DNA from 3 places in the Paraburkholderia sp. UCT2 genome. Region 2 is predicted to be linked to each of the others. Evidence: predicted binding sites of a transcription regulator. Region 2 holds the regulator's gene; each other region holds the start of a gene.

Region 1 (6,803 bases), on a different contig from region 2:
GCACGTTCGCCGGTTGCTGCCGCGCGACGACAACGGGACGCGGCCGTTGCGCGACGATCGACGCCGGCTTCGGCGCCGCGGCAACCGACGGCGCCGCATTCTGCGCAACGTTCTGTGCAGGGGCTTGGCCAGGGTTGTCCGGGCGCACCGTGCCGAAGACCGTGACCGGCGTGTCGACGCTCGCATCGTCGTCGTTGAGTAGAACGAAGCCGACGTACACGACGCCGAGCGTCGCGAGCGCGGCTGCGGCAAGCGCGAGCGGATGCCGCCGTCGACGCCCGCCCGGCTCGAACGTCGCTTCGTCGATCAGATCGTAGGGGCTCATCTTCGTTTGCGCGGAGCGTCGCGACGAACGGTCCGCGGGCAAGCTCGCGACCGCTGGCAGCGGTTCGAGTTGCGTGCGCGATGCGCTCAGCGCCCGGGATCGCGCGGAGCGCTCGCCGGGCTTGTCGTCCGTATCGAACGAATCGATCGGCAGCGCATGGCATGCGGGACACGGCGAAAAGCGGCCGGACAGCGGCACGCCGCAGTATGCGCAGTGATGGAAAAATGGCTGGTCGGAGGTCGTGTCGCGCGGCATGGCCGTGTCGCTCCACTGGCGCCGAAGGGCGGCGCCATCAAAAAGAATGAATGCAACGACGCCCGCAAGCGGCGTCGGCCGGACTACTGGACGACGTAACCGCGCGCCTGCATGCACGCGCCGTAGGCGGCCCAATAGCGGGTCATCGGCGGCTCGGGCGCGGGCAGCGGCGGCAGCTTCACGTTCGACGCCGCGTTGGCCTGCAGCGAAGCGGCCGCCCCATCCGACGCGCCGGGTGCCGCGGTCGCACTGGGGCCCGTTGCTGCTGCCGATGCGTTCGGCGGTGCATTCGCCGCCGCGGTGGCCGGTGCGCCTGGCGCGCTGGCGCCGGCCGCGGCTTCGTTCACCGGTTTCGCCGACGATGCACCGCCAGGCGCTTGCGCGCCAGCCAACGGCGCGCTCGCGGCTTCGGGCGCGCTCGCGCTCCACGGCAGCGGCGTGGCTGTGAAGGAACTAGGCGGAAGCGGCGGCTTCGACGGTACGCCGGTCGACGCACCTTTGGCCGCGGGCGGCTGACGCGGCGGAATCTGCGACTCGTGGGCCATGTTGACCCCGGTCACGCGGTTCGCCTCGGCGTAGCACATCGCGTTGTCGATGCTGCGCTCGTAAGGGCTCTGACTTCGGATCGGATAGGTGACAGGCCGCCACGCAAACGCGGCAGTGCTCGTCACCAACAGCGTCAGTACGGTATATGTTCTAAATGCCATCGCAGTCACTCCCGCAGCGATGTCTCGCCTTTTTGTGTTTGATTTCGTGTCGTGCTTTCGTTCTGTGCTCGTTGCGCGTCGTGTTCGAGCTCGTTCTCATGCCTGGCGCTCGTGCTTCTGTCGCGGCCTGCCGATAGGCCGTGGCGTTGCGGTGCTTGCGCCACGGCTCCCCGGAACGGGCACGTCGCGAATGCCGCTTTAACGAGCGTAGCACCTCGGTTTGGCCACGCGATGCATCGGATAGCGCGCGAAAACGCCATCGTGCAGTGCAATCAGGACACAATCGGCGAGGCGGCGTTGAAGATCGGGACAATCCCTGGTCGCCACGAAGGATCGTCAGGAGTCGAAGATGAAAAACCTATCGTATCGCTATCGGCCGCTTTGCGCAGCGTTCTGTCTGTCGGTGCTGTCGCTCGCCGCGCCGCTAGCGAGCGGCGCGAGCGACGCCAACCTGAGCGCGGAGACGGCGGGCGAGCGCGCAAGCTTCGCGCAGGCGTTTTGCGACGTGTCGCCCGAGCGGATCGGCGCCTATAAGGAGCGGCTCCGGAAGGTCCTGACCGGTGCGACCGATTTCGATCAGCACTGGGACACGGGCTGGCACCGCGCCGACATCACCAATAGCCAGATGAACGCACTGCGCGAGCGAGATCCGAAGGAATTCGCGGCGCGCATCAAGGTCAATTGCGAACGGCTCAAGTGGATCGCGGGTAATGCGTTGCACCGGCCTGCGCAGAAGTGAAGTGAAACGAGCGTGCTGTCGGGCGGTCGAAACTGGCGGAACGTGGCCTGATGCAGAAGGCTTCGCCGGGCTGAATATCGCGCGGTTGTATTCCGCGACATGCGAAGCGACTGGAACCGGAAGCTTTTTGCATCACTCGACGGTTTCGGCCAAAAATACACATTATTATGACTTTCGCTTAATGTTCGGCTAACCGTCGAGTAGTCTGCAGATGTAACTCTCAACGACTTTTCGAGCATGTAACTAATTCGCGAATATCGTTTTGTCCGTACTGCGGCACATTTGCGGCGGTAATGAGGCCTGCTATGTGAATATTAGCTAACGTAATGCCGGACCGACCTTCTGCTGGGCAAGTTTCCAGATCAAACGCTGTTTGACCTTTTGCCGTTATCGTTTCGAAGTGAGGAGCGATTATGTTGAACCCGAAGACGTTCGGACACTTCCTTTGGCTCGTCCGCAAGACGTGGATAACACGCGGGCCGCGTTTGTACTACTCGCAGTTTGGAGAGGACGCAGTGTTGCGCGAGATAATCAGTCCCCGGTGCAATAAGGGTGTTTATGTCGACGTTGGTGCATACCACCCTGTCAAGTTCTCGAACACACATGCGCTTTACAAGCGTGGTTGGCGCGGCATCAACATAGACATGGATCCAGTGAAAATTGAAACGTTTTCTCTTGCGCGGTCTGGTGATGTCAATGTATGTGCGGCCGTCTCGAACGAGAAACAGCTCAAGGAAGTCTATAATTTTTCAAATTATGGGTTGACTTCGACCATAGATCCCATAGTGGCTGCGGCCGAAGTCCAGAAACCTATCTCCGTCCGGACCGTTGAAACCACCACATTGAACGACGTTCTCGAGCACACCCCGTACGCCGGCCAGGAAATCGATCTGCTTTCCATCGACGTGGAAGGTCACGATTACGAAGTCTTGCGATCGATTGATATCAGCAGGTATAAACCAAAGATCATCATTGTGGAGTCGACGCTGACTTCGATAAGGGAAGTAATAGATTCCGCCATATTTCGCTATCTGGAGGAGCGCAATTACCGACTTGTCAGTTGGACATATTTGTCGCTGATCTTCAGAGTGGAAAGATCTCAAATCTTTCGAACTCAGTTATAGCGCTACGGTTCTGCAAGGATCGTCCTTGCAGCTGCTATCAATTTCACAATCCCACTATCAACGGCCGCTGCAACGGTCCAGATATACCTGGACCGACGGGTGCCTCAGCCGTGAAGCACATTCACGAGCCCCCTCGACTTGCCTGAAGGCTGACTATCGTAACGGCCCGCGCTTACGGGGATTTCCCTGGGTTTGACGTTTCGAGCGGGCGCTCCGCTCCCAAGTCGCTGCCTCGTCATGGCTCGCCTCTTCCTTCACGAAGGGCCGAATCTCAACGCAACACGTCGGTAAATTATTGTTTTCTTAGAGAAAATGCCGAACGGCAGACGTTCCGCACGGGGCGGGGTTCAAGCCCGAGCGAATCACGTTTCAGGGTCAGTGAACTTCGACCGCGTTCCCGCTTCTTGAATTTGTCACTGCCGGTCCATATAATTAGCACTCGCTGCACGAGAGTGCTAACAACATCTCCGGTTGGCTCGGCCAGCCGGGTTTTTCTCAGCGTTCTTCAGTCTCAATCAGAGAGGAGTATGTATGAACCTTCGTCCTTTGCATGATCGCGTGATCGTCAAACGTCTGGATCAGGAAACCAAGACCGCGTCGGGCATCGTGATCCCCGAAGCCGCAGCGGAAAAGCCGGATCAAGGTGAAATCCTCGCAGTCGGCCCGGGCAAGCGCGACGACAAGGGCGCAGCCATTGCGCTCGACGTGAAGGTCGGCGACCGCGTCCTGTTCGGCAAGTACGCAGGCCAGACCGTCAAGGTCGACGGCAACGAACTGCTCGTGATGCGCGAAGAAGACATCATGGCCGTGGTGCAGAAGTAAGCGCAAGGTCGCTACTTCACCGGTTATATCCAAAGTATTCAAGGAGTTAGAAGATGGCAGCTAAAGACGTCGTATTCGGTGATTCCGCCCGTGCCAAGATGGTCGAAGGCGTGAATATTCTCGCCAACGCCGTGAAGGTCACGCTGGGTCCGAAGGGCCGCAACGTGGTTCTCGAGCGCAGCTTCGGCGGCCCGACGGTCACCAAGGACGGTGTGTCGGTCGCGAAAGAGATCGAACTGAAAGACAAGCTCCAGAACATGGGCGCGCAAATGGTCAAGGAAGTCGCTTCCAAGACCAGCGACAACGCAGGCGACGGCACGACGACCGCAACGGTTCTCGCGCAATCGATCGTCCGCGAAGGCATGAAGTACGTCGCATCGGGCATGAACCCGATGGACCTGAAGCGCGGTATCGACAAGGCTGTTGCAGCCGCAATCGAAGAACTGCGCAAGATCAGCAAGCCGTGCACGACCAACAAGGAAATCGCCCAGGTTGGCGCGATCTCGGCGAACAGCGATTCGTCGATCGGCGAGCGCATCGCTGAAGCAATGGACAAGGTCGGCAAGGAAGGCGTGATCACCGTCGAAGACGGCAAGTCGCTGCAAGACGAGCTGGACGTCGTCGAAGGTATGCAATTCGACCGCGGCTACCTGTCGCCGTATTTCATCAACAACCCGGACAAGCAAGTCGCCGTGCTCGAGAACCCGTTCGTGCTGCTGCACGACAAGAAGGTGTCGAACATCCGTGACCTGCTGCCGGTGCTCGAGCAAGTCGCGAAGGCTGGCCGTCCGCTGCTGATCATCGCTGAAGACGTCGAAGGCGAAGCGCTCGCAACGCTGGTCGTCAACAACATCCGCGGCATCCTGAAGACCGTTGCCGTCAAGGCTCCGGGCTTCGGCGATCGTCGTAAGGCGATGCTGGAAGACATCGCGATCCTGACCGGCGGTCAGGTCATCGCTGAAGAAACCGGCCTCACGCTCGAGAAGGCAACGCTGGCTGAACTGGGCCAGGCGAAGCGCATCGAAGTGGGCAAGGAAAACACTACGATCATCGACGGCGCTGGCGAAGCAGCGAACATCGAAGCTCGCGTCAAGCAAGTGCGCACGCAGATCGAAGAAGCGACCTCGGACTACGACCGTGAAAAGCTGCAAGAGCGCGTCGCCAAGCTGGCAGGCGGTGTTGCGGTGATCAAGGTCGGTGCTGCAACCGAAGTCGAGATGAAGGAAAAGAAGGCACGTGTCGAAGACGCACTGCACGCAACGCGCGCGGCTGTGGAAGAAGGCATCGTGGCGGGTGGCGGCGTCGCGCTGATCCGTGCACGTACGGCAATCGCTGGCCTGAAGGGCGCTAACGCCGATCAGGACGCAGGTATCAAGATCGTTCTGCGCGCCATGGAAGAGCCGCTGCGCCAGATCGTCGCCAACGGTGGCGAAGAAGCGAGTGTCGTCGTGGCAGCGGTTGCTGCTGGCAAGGGCAACTACGGCTACAACGCAGCGACCGGCGAGTACGTCGACCTGGTCGACGCAGGTGTCGTGGACCCGACAAAGGTGACGCGCACGGCGCTGCAAAACGCAGCTTCGGTTGCTGGCCTGCTGCTGACGACCGACGCAGCTGTCTGCGAACTGCCGAAGGAAGATGCTCCGATGCCTGGCGGCATGCCCGGCGGCATGGGCGGCATGGGCATGGACATGTAATTCCGCTCGGGCCTCGTGGTCCGGCCGCGTGGTTGAACTGCCGCGCGTCTGGATCACGGACGAGGCCCGGCTGGAAGTCCATGTGGGGAGTGCGCCGCGAGGCGTTTCCCCAAACGAAAAAACCCGCTTATGCGGGTTTTTTTCGTTTGGGGCCGGCGTTGATGTGCTTGCTGGCGAGCGCTTCCGCACGCCCTTTTGTCCGGATCAGGCGCCCGCGGCGTGAGCCGTGCGATGAGAGGACCTTCCGAGGCACTTTTCGCGCAGGTAGTGGAAGATCTGCGCGACGCTTTGCGCGGGGCTCAGCGTTCCCGTGTCGACGTGCAGGTCGGGATCGATCGGCGCTTCATAGGGCGCTGATACGCCGGTGAACGAGCTGATCTCGCCAGACCTCGCTTTCGCGTAAAGACCTTTGGGATCGCGGCTCGCGCAGGTGGCGAGCGAGGCGGACACATAGGTTTCGACGAACTTGTCGGCTCCGATGATCTCACGCGCCATCGCCCGATCTTCGCGTAGCGGCGAAATCAGCGCGGAAATCACGATCAGACCCGCGTCGTTCATCAATTGGGAGACGTGCGCGACCCGGCGGATGTTTTCGCGCCGGTCGTCGGGTTCGAATCCAAGGTCGCTCGCCAGACCGTGGCGGATGTTGTCGCCGTCGAGCACATAGCAGGCGTGACCGAGCGCAATCAGCTGCTCCTCGAGCGCGAACGCGAGCGTCGATTTGCCGGCGCCGGACAGGCCGGTCAGCCAGATCGTGGCGGGCATCTGATCGAACATGCGTATGCGGTCCTGCACCGCGATCTTGCCGTGGAAGCGTTGCACGAACTGGGGCGGCTCTTTCATGGATCGGTTCTCTTGGCTCTTCTGGCTCATTCGCAGTGCCAGCCTTGCCGCCACGTGCCGGCGTTGTGCAGGCTTTCGGTGGAATTGGCAATGGTAACGCGAAAGCCTTCCGGAATATCGTTCGGCAGTGGAATCGAAAATCCGCTGTATGCGCTCGGATAGCCGGCGCTCGCCACATCGGGCCGCGGCTCGCCGCTGCAGCCGGTCGCGACGATCTGCGTGCCGACCCGCACCTCGAGCGGTACCTGCCGCTGCGGCTCGCTCAGGTTGACGGCCCAGCCGCACACTACGCCG
Region 2 (6,803 bases):
CCGAGAAAACGGTAAAGCCGCTGTCGAATTCGAGGTCGAGCGCGGCGACGATGACGAAGTCGCGTATCGAGAGGTGGCGAAGCATGGAGGTCGTCGGGTGAGCTTGGGATTCGGGTGGCGGCCGCGGCGGCGTGCGAAATCAAAGTGCCGCTTACGGCCTCGGGTCTTCTTCGTGCGACGGGTACTCGTGCCAGTGCAGCTTCTTGCGTAGCGTCGCATAGTAGCTGTAGCCGACCGGATGCAGCATCGGCACCGTGTGGCGCGAACGGCGCACCTCGATCGTGTCACCGAGCTCCAGCGACGTGAACGACTGCATGTCGAAATTGACGTTCACCTCGCGCCCGGAAACGATCTGGATGCTGACCTTCGATTCGTCCGGCAGCACGATCGGCCGGTTCGACAGCGCGTGCGGCGCGATCGGCACGAGCACGATGCCCTGTAGTTGCGGATGCAGGATCGGCCCCTGCGAGGACAGCGCGTACGCGGTCGAGCCGGTCGGCGTCGCGACGATCAGGCCGTCCGAGCGCTGGTTGTACATGAAGCGGCCGTCAACCGACACGCGCAACTCCGCCATGCCCGAGAAGCCGCTGCGGTTGACCACCACGTCGTTGAACGCGAGCGCGTGGTAGATCGGCGTGCCGTCGCGCACGATGCGCGCTTCGAGCAGCACGCGCTCCTCGCGCTCGAAATTGCCGGACAGCATCTGCGGCACGATCTCGCGCATGTCGGAGATCGGAATGTCCGTGATGAAGCCGAGCCGCCCGTGGTTGATGCCGATCAAGGGCGTGCGATACGGCGCGAGCTGGCGGCCGATGCCGAGCATCGTGCCGTCGCCGCCGAGCACCACGGCGACGTCGGCGCGCGCGCCGATCTCGGCGAGACGCAGCGCCGGATAGTCGGTCACGCCGATTTCGGCGGCGGTGTCTGCTTCGAACACGACTTCCAGGCCGAGCTTCGCGATGCAGGCGGCGAGCGCGGTCAGCGGCTCGCCGATGCCTGGCGTATTGCTGCGCCCGACGAGCGCGACGGTCTTGAACTGGCTGGTCACTTGCATGCCGGCATTACACCATAGGTAGGGCCTGAAAAGAACCGCAGACCAACCCGGTTGTGGGGCGGCGCACGCAGGGCGTCTGCGTATGTCGCGATTATCGTTAGAATGGTGAAGACCCGATGACATGCGAGCCCGCCGACGGCGGTGCATTCGCCGGGAGCGGGCGCCGCGGGCGCTCTCGGCTGCGATGCCAATGAGCTAAAATTTTTCGTCATGCTAGATCCTCGCGCACAAACCCTCCTCAAAACGCTGATTGAGCGCTACATCGCCGAAGGTCAGCCGGTCGGCTCGCGCACGCTGTCACGTTATTCGGGCCTCGAACTGAGTCCGGCCACGATCCGCAACGTGATGTCGGACCTCGAGGATCTGGGGCTCGTGATCAGTCCGCATACGTCGGCAGGGCGCATTCCGACGCCACGCGGCTACCGCCTGTTCGTCGACACGATGCTGACCGTCGAATCCGCCGCCGACGAGGAGGCGGTGACGCGCACCGTCAAGACCACGCTGCAGGTGGGCGAGCCGCAGAAGATCGTCGCCGCGGCGGCGAGCGTGCTGTCAAATCTGTCGCAGTTCGCCGGCGTCGTGCTCACGCCGCGTCGCAGTCACGTGTTCAAGCAGATCGAATTCATGCGCCTGTCCGACCAGCGCATTCTGCTGATCATCGTGACGCCCGAAGGCGACGTGCAAAACCGCATCCTCGCCACCCAGCGCGACTTTTCGCCTTCGCAGCTGGTGGAAGCCTCCAATTACATCAACGCGCACTTCGCGGGCCTCTCGTTCGACGAGGTGCGCCGCCGCCTGCGCGAGGAAATCGACGAGCTGCGTGGCGACATGACCTCGCTGATGCACGCGGCCGTCACCGCCAGCACCGACGAATCCGACACCGGCGAGACCGTGTTGATCTCGGGCGAGCGCAATTTGCTCGAAGTCGCCGATCTTTCGTCGGACATGGCGCGCCTGCGCAAGCTGTTCGATGTGTTCGACCAGAAGACCAGCCTCCTTCAGTTGCTCGACGTGTCGAGTCACGCGGCGGGCGTGCAAATATTCATTGGCGGCGAATCGAATCTGGTACCGATCGAGGAAATGAGCGTCGTCACCGCGCCGTACGAGGTGAACGGCAAGATCGTCGGCACGCTCGGTGTGATCGGACCGACCCGCATGGCCTACAGCCGCGTGATTCCGATCGTGGACATAACCGCGCGGCTGTTGTCCATGACGCTCAGCCAGCAGTAGTCCTCGGGCTCCGCGGAACTGTCGTCATCGCGGTCCGTGGCGACCATGATGCGCGAACGCGCGGTGTCTGCCAATCGTCCGAATGGCCAGGGGTCTCTGGCGGCGCCGGGCAGAACCCGCGCCGCTATAATGAATCTCCATTGAATCGATTCGCCGCAAAATGCGGTGACTTCTGCTACCTATGCGCTTCGACCTCGAGCGGCCTTCACAGAACGCCACGTCGCATCGCGTCGCCGTGTTGCTGATCAATCTCGGCACGCCCGACGCGCCGACGCCGCGCGCGGTGCGCCGCTACCTCGCGCAGTTCCTGTCCGATCCTCGCGTGGTCGAAATTCCGGCGCTGCTGTGGCAGCTCATTCTGCGTCTGCTGATTCTGCCGTTTCGCGGCCGCAGCTCTGCGAAGAAGTATGCGGCGGTGTGGATGCCCGAGGGCTCACCGCTGCGCGTCCACACCGAAAAGCAGGTCGAGGGCCTGCGCCATCTGCTGCAACTGAACGACTACACGGTGCTGGTCGACTACGCGATGCGCTACGGCACGCCCGGCATTCCGGCAATGCTGAACCAGCTGAAGCTCGCGGGCGCCGAGCGCGTGTTGCTGATGCCGATGTATCCGCAGTATTCGGCGTCGACCACTGCGACCGCGTTCGACGAAGCCTTTTCCGCGCTCAAGCGCATGCGCAACCAGCCGGAAATCCGCACCGTGCGCCAGTACGCCGATCACCCGGCGTACATCGCGGCGCTCGCCGCACAGGTGCACCACTACTGGCATCTGCACGGCCGCCCCGATTTCGCGGCGGGCGACAAGCTCGTGCTCAGTTTCCACGGCGTGCCCAAGCGCACGCTCGACCTCGGCGACCCGTACCACGAGCAATGCCAGCAGACCGGCGCGCTGCTGATGCAGGCGCTCGATTTGACGTCGGTCGAATGCCGCATCACGTTCCAGTCGCGCTTCGGCAATGCCGAATGGCTGCAGCCCTACACGGCGCCGACGTTGAAGGAACTCGGCGCGGCAGGCGTGCGGCGTGCTGACGTGTTTTGCCCGGGTTTCACCGCCGACTGCCTCGAAACGATCGAGGAAATCGGCATGGAAGTGCGCGGCGAATTTCTGCAGGCGGGTGGCAAGGAGTTTCACCGGATCGCCTGTCTGAACGCGTCGCAGCCGTGGGTTGCCGCGCTTGGCGAAATCGTTGCGCAGCATCTGCAGGGCTGGCCCGCGCAGGCGGTGCCGGTGCCGCACACGACAGGAGCTTGAATACGCAGATGAACTACCGCATTTCAACCGAACCGGGCGCGAAACTGCGCATCGACAAATGGCTGTGGGCCGCGCGCTTCTTCAAGACGCGTTCGCTGGCCGCGGAGGCGGTCGACAAGGGGCGGGTGCGTATCGGCGGCGTCGCCGTGAAGCCGGCGAAGGACGTGCGTGTCGGCGATCTGGTCGAAATCGAGATCGAGCGCTACGTGTGGCAGGTGGAGGTGCTGGGCGTATGCGACGTACGCGGTCCGGCGAGCGTGGCGCAGACGCTTTATGTGGAAACCGCGCAGAGCAAGGCGAAGCGGCAGGTCGAGCAGGAACGGCGTAAGGTCTACCACGAGCCGGCCGCCGCGCTGCACGGCCGACCGACCAAACGCGACCGGCGCACTATCGACAGATTTTCAGGTGGGGATTGAGAAACTGCTCCACGGTGGCGTGTGCGCCGCCGTACTCGGTGGTGTGGTCGTTGACCGCACCGGACATGCAGATGGTCGTGGTGCCCGCGATCAGTACCAGTGCGACCACGCCGATTGCAAAGGTCAGTTTCACGGTACTCCCCTTGATGGGCTGAAACAGGCTATCGGAACGACTGTCAGGTGTCGGTAAGGCTTACGTCAGATTAGGGTTAACGTGGCGTTGCCGCTCCATGACTGGAGAATAGGTCAGTTGCGGGCTGCACTCAATCTCTATCTGATTGCGCCATGTTGAGGCTTGTTACGGCGCATTTCGCCTGCACGTCGGTGGTGCGAAAAAACCCTCGACCCGCTTGAAACGGCTTTTTCAGGCCCCATCTGGGGTCCGGTCTGGCGGATCGGCGCGAAGACGCGTGTCGCGATTTTGCAAAGCATGAATCGTACTGTGTCGGAACGGCTTGCACCGCCTTTGGCTTTTACTTTTTAACGACTTTCAGCGACATGGAAAACACGCAAGAGAACCCGACGAGCCAGAATCCCACGCCCGCCGACGAAGCCGCGCGCCAGGCCGCCGAGGCAGCCGGGGCCGCTGCTCAACAGCCGGACACCGGCGCCCCCGCGGAACCGGCCCAGGGTGCCGCCGAGCAGGCGCTGGCCGACGCTCAGGCGAAGATCGCCGAGTTGCAGGAAAGCTTCCTGCGCGCGAAGGCCGAAACCGAAAATGTGCGCCGTCGCGCTCAGGAAGACGTCGCCAAGGCGCACAAGTTTGCGATCGAGAGCTTCGCCGAACATCTGCTGCCGGTGGTCGACAGTCTCGAGGCGGCCGTCGCCCATTCGTCCGACGACTTGCAGAAGGTCCGCGAAGGCGTCGAGCTCACGCTGCGGCAGTTGAGCGGCGCGCTCGAGAAGGGTCGCGTCGTGGCGATCAATCCGGTCGGCGAAAAGTTCGACCCGCATCGCCATCAGGCCATTTCGATGGTGCCGGCCGACCAGGAGCCGAACACCGTCGTCGCGGTGCTGCAAAAAGGCTTTGTGATCGCGGATCGCGTGCTGCGTCCCGCGCTCGTGACCGTCGCGGCGCCGAAGTAATCACGTCGACACTCGCTCCGGGCGTTTGCGCCGGTGGCGTCTGCTGCGTCGCTTCGCATCGCTACGTGCCGCAAAGGTCCCATCGATTCAGGCGCTTCCGGCGAACCACGCCGGGGGCGCCGCGCAGACTGACGGAGCGGGCTCGCAGCGAAGATTCAGGCGCCTCGCCCCGTGATTGAAAAAAATTAAAGACCGCATCGCAAAAGAGGTCTTGAAAACGATGTGGCCGCACTCATTTTGAGTGCAGGTATGAATTGAGAGCGGATCGTCCCGCCGCCAGATGGGCCAACCGGGCGCTTTCCGCAGCGATCAAAGTCAGGAGATTTGCAAAAATGGGCAAAATCATCGGTATCGACCTCGGCACGACCAACTCGTGCGTGGCGATCATGGAAGGCAACTCGGTCAAGGTCATCGAGAATTCGGAAGGCGCGCGCACCACGCCGTCGATCATCGCTTACATGGATGACAGCGAGATCCTGGTCGGCGCGCCGGCCAAGCGTCAGTCGGTCACGAACCCGAAGAACACGCTGTTCGCGGTCAAGCGCCTGATCGGCCGCCGCTTCGAAGAGAAGGAAGTGCAGAAGGACATCGGCCTGATGCCCTACAAGATCATCAAGGCCGACAACGGTGACGCGTGGGTCGAAGTGCGCGACCAGAAGCTCGCGCCGCCGCAAATCTCCGCCGAAGTCCTGCGCAAGATGAAGAAGACCGCTGAGGACTACCTTGGCGAGACCGTCACGGAAGCCGTGATCACGGTGCCGGCGTACTTCAACGACAGCCAGCGTCAGGCAACCAAGGACGCCGGCCGCATCGCCGGTCTGGAAGTCAAGCGGATCATCAACGAACCGACCGCCGCGGCTCTCGCGTTCGGTCTGGACAAGGCCGAAAAGGGCGATCGCAAGATCGCGGTGTACGACCTGGGCGGCGGTACGTTCGACGTGTCGATCATCGAAATCGCGGACGTCGACGGTGAAATGCAGTTCGAAGTGCTGTCCACGAACGGCGATACGTTCCTCGGCGGCGAAGACTTCGACCAGCGCATCATCGACTACATCATCGGCGAGTTCAAGAAGGAGCAGGGCGTCGATCTGTCGAAAGACGTGCTCGCGCTGCAGCGCCTGAAGGAATCGGCTGAAAAGGCCAAGATCGAGCTGTCGTCGAGCCAGCAGACCGAAATCAACCTGCCGTACATCACGGCGGACGCATCAGGTCCGAAGCACCTGAACCTGAAGATCACGCGCGCCAAGCTGGAAGCGCTGGTCGAAGACCTGATCGAACGCACCATCGAGCCGTGCCGCGTCGCGATCAAGGACGCGGGCGTGAAGGTCGGCGAAGTCGACGACGTGATCCTGGTCGGCGGTATGACCCGTATGCCGAAGGTGCAGGAAAAGGTGAAGGAGTTCTTCGGCAAGGATCCGCGCCGCGACGTGAACCCGGACGAAGCCGTGGCCGTTGGTGCCGCGATCCAGGGCCAGGTTCTGTCGGGCGACCGCAAGGACGTGCTGCTGCTCGACGTGACCCCGTTGTCGCTCGGCATCGAAACGCTCGGCGGCGTGATGACGAAGATGATCAACAAGAACACGACGATCCCGACCAAGCACGCGCAGGTCTACTCGACGGCTGATGATAATCAAGGCGCCGTGACGATCAAGGTGTTCCAGGGCGAACGCGAAATGGCAGCGGGCAACAAGCTGCTCGGCGAGTTCAACCTCGAAGGCATTCCGCCGGCACCGCGCGGCGTGCCGCAGATCGAAGTGAGCTTCGA
Region 3 (6,803 bases), on a different contig from region 2:
GCAATTCGACGCATACGCTCGTCAAGCTGCTGCAGCCGTTCGCGCCCGCGGGATTGCGGCTCGTGAACTACACGCATCCGCCGTATCGCGACAGTCTCACTCAGCTGTTCGTCACGCATCCCGATGCGGCCGTCGGCGGTGCGCTGCTCGCGCGCGGCACCGAAGGCGAGGCGGTCGCCGATACGCGCCGCCAGGTGCAGGTCGACTGGCTGCATGACGGCATCTGCGAGACGCGGCTGCCGCACGAGCGCTCGTCGCCCGATGCGCCCGAAGTCGAGCTGCCCGAAGCGCGCGACGCGGCGACCACGGCCGCCTGGATCGACGCCGTGCTGCGCGGCGAAGCGCCGGTGCCTGGCGCGCTCGAGCGGCAGGTCGAGCTGATCGTCGATATCGCGAAGACGGCGGCCTGACGGCCGCGGGTTGACAGGCCAACGCACGCCGTCATACATTTGGCCTCATGCGTTCCCTTCCGAACACCCTCCGAATTATCTCCGGCCGCCTGGCGCGGCCCCTATCGCTACGCCTGGCGTAAGTCTCGCGTAGCGCCGCGCGCTGGCAGCTCCGGTTGTCGGCGGCGGTCCTCCCCGTAGTTCCCGCAGTTTCGCTTCACCCCCGTCGTAGTTCTCCACAACCTGTCGTCGTTTGCATTCGTCCGTTTACCGCGCGGACGATGCGAGAGGATCACATGTACGTTGCATGGGCAGCATCCGCAGCGTGCATGCGTGAACAGTCGGCCAACCGCTCGACGTCGCGTCCCTCCGCCGACGACACCACGAATGAGGCACCTCACCATGTTGCGCAATCCCGCTGAAAAGTACCGCCCCTTTCCCGCCGTCCGGCTGACCGGCCGCAAATGGCCGAGTCGCACGGTCGACGCCGCACCCGTCTGGATGAGCACGGACCTGCGCGACGGCAATCAGGCGCTGATCGAACCGATGAACGCCGCGCAGAAGCTCGAGTACTTCGAGATGCTGGTCGCGATCGGTTTCAAGGAAATCGAAGTGGGCTTTCCGGCGGCGTCGCAGACCGATTTCGACTTCGTGCGCAAGCTGATCGACGAGCGGCGCATTCCCGACGACGTCACGATCGAAGTCTTCGTGCCGTCGCGCGCGGAGCTGATCGCACGCACGTTCGACTCGCTCGAAGGCGCGCCGCGCGCGATCGTGCATCTGTACAACGCGATCTGCCCGTCGTTCCGGCGCATCGTGTTCCAGCAGTCGAAGGATGAGATCAAGGCGCTTGCCGTCGAAGGCACGGGCCTCATCAAGGAACACGCGCAGGCGCGGCCGGCCACGCGCTGGACCTTCCAGTACTCGCCCGAGACCTTCAACACGACCGAGCTGCCGTTCGCGCGCGAGGTGTGCGACGCGGTCGCGCAAACGTGGCGGCCCACGCGCGATCACAAGATGATCGTCAACCTGCCGGCAAGCGTCGAAGCGGCCACGCCGAACGTGTTCGCCGACCAGATCGAATGGATGCATCGCAACCTCGGTTACCGCGACAGCATCGTGCTGTCGGTGCATCCGCACAACGATCGCGGCACCGCCGTGGCCGCGGCGCAGCTCGCGCTGCTGGCGGGCGCGGATCGCATCGAAGGCTGTCTGTTCGGCAATGGCGAGCGCACCGGCAACGTCGATCTCGTCACAGTCGCGATGAATCTCGACGCGATGGGTATCGACAGCGGTCTGGATTTCTCGGATCTCGCGACGATCAGGCGCGTGGCGGAACGCTGCACGCGGCTTCCGGTGGCGGCGCGGCATCCGTATGCGGGAGAGCTAGCGATGCGCGGCTCGCGCGAGGCGCGCGACGCGGATGCCGATGTAGACGAGCACGGCGCAAACAGCCGCGACAAAGCTGGCGAATGCGCGACCGCGTGAATTCGCGTTGGGCCTCGAGCCTGCTGCAGCGGAGTGCACACCGGCATTCCGCTGCCGCTGGAGACGCGCTCACGAGACGCGCCCGCCCGATGAGAATCTCACTCGAGCGCGCAACGGGTCGCCTGCCACGCGATCAGTCGCCACTGCCCGTCTTCGTGCGTGTGAATCGCGGTATAGGCAATCGGAAACAGGAGCGCGCCGTTGTTCGCCTCCATCTCGATCAGCGCGCGGCCCGTGACGACGTAGGTCTCGCGCCCGGCCGGCAAGACATCCTGCGACTGCACCTCGATTTGCCGATAACGACGGCGCCCCGCGGTGATCCCGTCGATGAACTGCCGCTTCGTCTCGCGCTTGCCATTCGTATGGACGTAGCTCACGTTGTCCGCGAGCAGCGTGTCGAGCGACTGCCCATCGCCATCGACCATCGCGCGAAAACGCTCTCGCTCGAGCCCGCGAATCGCTTCGATCATCTTTGCCGCCATTGCAGAGCCCCTCGAACACCGCGAGCCGCAGGCGGCCACGGTCAGAAGTGATATTGCAAATATAGCTGGCTGAAATTTATACCAGGATTCGGCTCTTTGATACCGCCATTGGAGACATGCTGGAAGCGGTAGCCGGCGACATACTGCTCACGAGCGCCGAACTGCAGCCCGACGCCCGCCATCTCGGCGAACTGGAACGCGGTGCCCAACGTGAAGTCGGAAGAAATGCGCGGGCTGGTCAGCAGCCGGACGCCGGCACCCACCTCGATGAATGGCCGCACCGAACCCGACGACCTGATGAAGCGGATCACCGGCGTCACGCCGATCTCGCCGATGTTGTCGTGAACGTTTCCTTCATTGGTGTGCCACCACGCGACATGCGCCTCGCCGAGCAGCGCGAAATGCCAGTCGCCGATCTGCCACCAGGTGAGGTTTGGATCCCAGACCATGCCGAGATCGAGCGTCCTGACGTGATGGTCGCCGACGCCGGCGGCCACCTGCACGCCGAACTGCTCAGCTTGGGACGCGCCCGCCGCACCCAACAGCAGAACGAGCAGAACGGCAAACGTGCTTTTTAGAGTAAGTAGAGTAAGTCCACGCACCACAAGATTCTGCCTGTTCATCCGTCCCCCATACTGCCGCGTATTAAGCGAGCGCCCCCTTTATTCCAAGCACGAATTCAGGAGCAAGTATTTCCCAGATAATGCCCATGACCAGCAATTATTCTCTTTAAAAACGGGACGATGTCAGTCAAACATGAGCCTGCAACCGCTCCCGGCGGTACTTTGTACAGGTCCAACGCGCAAGGCAAATAGAGCGTATGATGACTATTAGAAGTCAAAACTCAATAGGATTTTCTGGAACTCGGATGCCCCTGCGACCTCTAAGTATTAGCACTCGGCAGATCTGAGTGCTAACATCCATCGCTGGAGTCGTTTACTGAGTCCGCTATTGTCTGATTCCAAAGGAGCTTCACACGTGAGCCATGCAATGACCCTTCCGAGTACTTTGAGCCCGTCGTCGGCTAAGGCCGCTCCGGCAGGTGCACTGGCGCTCTCGCATTCCTCGCTGCTGTCCGGTCACCTGGGCAACATCGACGCCTACATCCAGGCGGTCAACCGGATTCCGATGCTGACGCCGGCGGAGGAACGCCAGTTCGCCACCGAGTTGCGCGAACACGACAATCTGGAGGCTGCGCGCCGCCTAGTGCTGTCGCACCTGCGACTCGTCGTGTCCATCGCGCGTAACTACCTCGGTTACGGGTTGCCGCACGCCGATCTGATCCAGGAAGGCAACATCGGCCTGATGAAAGCGGTCAAGCGCTTCGATCCCGAGCAAAACGTGCGCCTCGTGTCATACGCGATGCACTGGATCAAGGCCGAGATCCACGAGTACATCCTGCGCAACTGGCGCATGGTGAAGGTCGCCACCACCAAGGCGCAGCGTAAGCTGTTCTTCAACCTGCGCAGCCACAAGCAGGGGCTTGGCGCGTTCACGCCGGACGAGATCGACGGTCTCGCGAAGGAGCTGAACGTGAAGCGCGAAGAGGTCGCGGAGATGGAGACGCGTCTGTCGGGCGGCGATATCGCGCTCGAAGGTCAGGTCGAAGACGGCGAGGAGTCGTACGCGCCAATCGCCTATCTGGCCGACTCGCATAGTGAGCCGACTGCCGTGCTGGCTTCGCGTCAGCGCGACCGGCTGCAAAGCGACGGCATCGCAAGCGCGCTCGACGCGCTCGATCCGCGCAGCCGCCGCATCATCGAAGCGCGCTGGCTGAAGGTGGCCGACGATGGCTCGGGCGGCTCCACGTTGCACGAGCTGGCCGACGAGTTCGGTGTCTCGGCCGAACGTATCCGCCAGATCGAAGCCAGCGCGATGAAGAAGATGCGCGGCGCGCTGACCGAATACGCGTAAAGCGTCGAAGCCATGCGCGCGTCAATTGTGTCCCGCCCATGACATAGGTAAAAACGACACGCGTTAATCGGTCGCGCCATTTAGCGACCATCGCGCTCAAGCCCCGCCCTCGCAAGACGGCGGGGCTTTTTCATTCTTTTCGCCCTTTCTTGCGTCCCCGCGGCCGCGCTTCGCGTCGGCCTATCCGCAAGCCGGCTTGTCGAGGCCGGTAAGCGTTTCTTGACGTATCGCAAGTCCGGTAGCAATACTGCACAGACGCGGCAAGTTTCGCGACGTGTTGCCGCATGGCTAAATCTGAGCGCGCGAGGTTCACCTCCTACAATCGGCATGCATTCGCCAGACTGCCTGACTGCCTGACGGCCAGGGCGGTCTGGATCCAGCCGGACTCACCGGCGTGAAGTCGTCTTCGACCGATCATGACCATAGCCCTGAATCGCAGCAGCACTGTCCGGTCGCGCTTGCGCGGCCGGTTCACCAGGTGGGTGCGCGGTCCAACGCTGGCGCGCGATATCGCCATCATTCTCGCCATCAAGTTCGTGCTACTGATGGCGCTCAAGTACACATTCTTCAATCATCCACAGGCGCAGCACATGATGCTGCCGCCTGAGCAGGTCGCGCAGGCGCTGCTGTCGGTGCCCGCCCCGCATCCGTCTCGAGGTGATCAACATGCCCGTTAGCGAAGTCGTAGAACTGTCGCGGTTCCAGTTCGCCATCACGGCGCTTTATCACTTTCTGTTCGTGCCGCTCACGCTCGGTCTCGCCTGGCTGCTCGTCATCATGGAATCGGTCTACGTGATGACCGGCAAGCAGATCTACAAGGACATGACGCAGTTCTGGGGCAAGCTGTTCGGCATCAACTTTGCAATGGGCGTCGCGACCGGCCTCACGCTCGAGTTTCAGTTCGGCACCAACTGGGCTTATTACGCGCATTACGTCGGCGACATTTTCGGCGTGCCGCTCGCCGTCGAAGGGCTGATGGCGTTCTTCCTCGAATCGACGTTCGTCGGTCTGTTCTTTTTCGGCTGGAACAGATTGTCAAAAATCCAGCATCTGATCGTCACGTTCTGTGTCGCGCTCGGTTCGAACCTGTCGGCGCTGTGGATTCTGATTGCCAACGGCTGGATGAACAATCCGGTCGGCGCGAAGTTCAACTATCAGACGATGCGCATGGAGCTCGACAGCATCGGCTCGGTGATCTTCAACCCGGTTGCACAGGTCAAGTTCGTGCACACGGTATCAGCTGGATACGTGACCGCGGCGATGTTCGTACTCGGCGTGTCGTCGTGGTATCTGTTGAAGCGCCGCGACACCGAGTTCGCGCTGCGCTCGTTCGCGATCGCCGCCGGCTTCGGCCTCGCGTCGGCGCTGTGCGTGATCGTGCTGGGCGACGAATCCGGCTATCGCACCGGTGAAGTCCAGCAGATCAAGCTCGCCGCGATCGAATCCGAATGGGAGACCGCGCCCGCGCCGGCACCGTTCACGATATTTGGCATCCCCAATCAGAAAGAGCAACGCACCGACTATGCGATCCGTGTGCCGTACGCGCTCGGCATTATCGCGACCCGCTCGCTCGACGAACCCGTGGTCGGCCTGCGCGACCTGATCGCCCAAAACGAAGGTCGCATCAAGGACGGCATGCTCGCCTATTCGGCGTTGCAGCGGCTAAAGGGCGGCGACTCCAGCGACGAGGCGCATGCGGAGTTCGACAAGTACAAGGACGATCTCGGCTACGCCCTGCTGCTCAAGCGGTTCACGCCGAGCGTCATCGACGCGACGCCAGACCAGATCGCCGCGGCGGCAAGAAGCACGGTTCCGCCGGTGTTGCCACTGTTCTTCTCGTTCCGCATGATGGTCGGCCTTGGCCTGCTGTTCCTCGCGACCTTCGTGCTCGCCTTCTGGTTCTGCGCGCAGCGCACGTTGCTGCTCGAAAGGCGCCGCTGGTTTCTGCGCTGGGCGGTCATCGCGATTCCGCTGCCGTGGCTCGCCGCCGAGCTCGGCTGGATCGTCGCGGAAATGGGCCGCCAGCCGTGGAGCATCGCGGGCATTCTGCCGACCAACCTGGCCGCGTCGACGCTGACGCCGCGCGATCTGTATCTGAGCATCGGCGGCTTCGTGCTGTTCTACACGGGGCTGTTCGTCATCGAGATCATGCTGATGTTCAAGTACGCGCGGCTCGGCCCTTCGTCGCTGCATACGGGCCGCTATCACCACGAGATCGGACAGCCGGTGACGCAGCCACTGTCGAACACGGCCGCATGACGCACCGCTGCACCGCCCCGGAGGAGAAACCCATATGGACTACGCAGTTCTCAGACTGATCTGGTGGGTGTTGATAGGTGTACTGCTGATCGTCTTCGCGCTCACCGACGGCTTCGACATGGGCGCGGCGATCCTGCTGCCGTTCATCGCCAACACCGACTCCGAGCGACGCATCGTCGTGAACACGGTCGGCGCGACGTGGGAAGGCAACCAGGTCTGGCTCGTGACCGCGGCCGCCGCGATGTTCGCCGCGTGGCCGCTCGCCTACGCG

The links. Region 2 encodes HrcA, which represses chaperone genes, less so after heat shock. Its sites were predicted from a motif close to TTAGCACTCNNNNNNNNNGAGTGCTAA; they were not measured.
Region 1: groES (co-chaperone GroES) is a predicted target of HrcA. The motif match lies at 3,583-3,609, and genes of this name have one in related genera.
Region 3: rpoH (RNA polymerase sigma factor RpoH) is a predicted target of HrcA. The motif match lies at 3,250-3,276, and genes of this name have one in related genera.

What each region holds. Positions count from the first base shown of each region.
Region 1 is NZ_VZQO01000005.1:18,741-25,543, forward strand. It holds gene F6X39_RS05745 (hypothetical protein) at 1-580, opposite strand, end outside; gene F6X39_RS05750 (hypothetical protein) at 664-1,287, opposite strand; gene F6X39_RS05755 (hypothetical protein) at 1,637-2,026, shown strand; gene F6X39_RS05760 (FkbM family methyltransferase) at 2,440-3,150, shown strand; gene groES (co-chaperone GroES) at 3,682-3,972, shown strand; gene groL (chaperonin GroEL) at 4,026-5,666, shown strand; gene cysC (adenylyl-sulfate kinase) at 5,871-6,509, opposite strand; gene F6X39_RS05780 (chondroitin 4-O-sulfotransferase) at 6,536-6,803, opposite strand, start outside.
Region 2 is NZ_VZQO01000023.1:35,869-42,671, forward strand. It holds gene recN (DNA repair protein RecN) at 1-85, opposite strand, end outside; gene F6X39_RS19935 (NAD kinase) at 152-1,054, opposite strand; gene hrcA (heat-inducible transcriptional repressor HrcA) at 1,265-2,284, shown strand; gene hemH (ferrochelatase) at 2,466-3,536, shown strand; gene F6X39_RS19950 (RNA-binding S4 domain-containing protein) at 3,545-3,952, shown strand; gene F6X39_RS19955 (hypothetical protein) at 3,924-4,085, opposite strand; gene grpE (nucleotide exchange factor GrpE) at 4,451-5,038, shown strand; gene dnaK (molecular chaperone DnaK) at 5,371-6,803, shown strand, end outside.
Region 3 is NZ_VZQO01000049.1:38,225-45,027, reverse strand. It holds gene ybiB (DNA-binding protein YbiB) at 1-410, shown strand, start outside; partial or broken gene F6X39_RS29745 (2-isopropylmalate synthase) at 792-1,799, shown strand; gene F6X39_RS29740 (nuclear transport factor 2 family protein) at 1,976-2,359, opposite strand; gene F6X39_RS29735 (acyloxyacyl hydrolase) at 2,401-2,982, opposite strand; gene rpoH (RNA polymerase sigma factor RpoH) at 3,338-4,273, shown strand; gene cydP (cytochrome oxidase putative small subunit CydP) at 4,690-4,950, shown strand; gene F6X39_RS29720 (cytochrome ubiquinol oxidase subunit I) at 4,940-6,532, shown strand; gene cydB (cytochrome d ubiquinol oxidase subunit II) at 6,567-6,803, shown strand, end outside.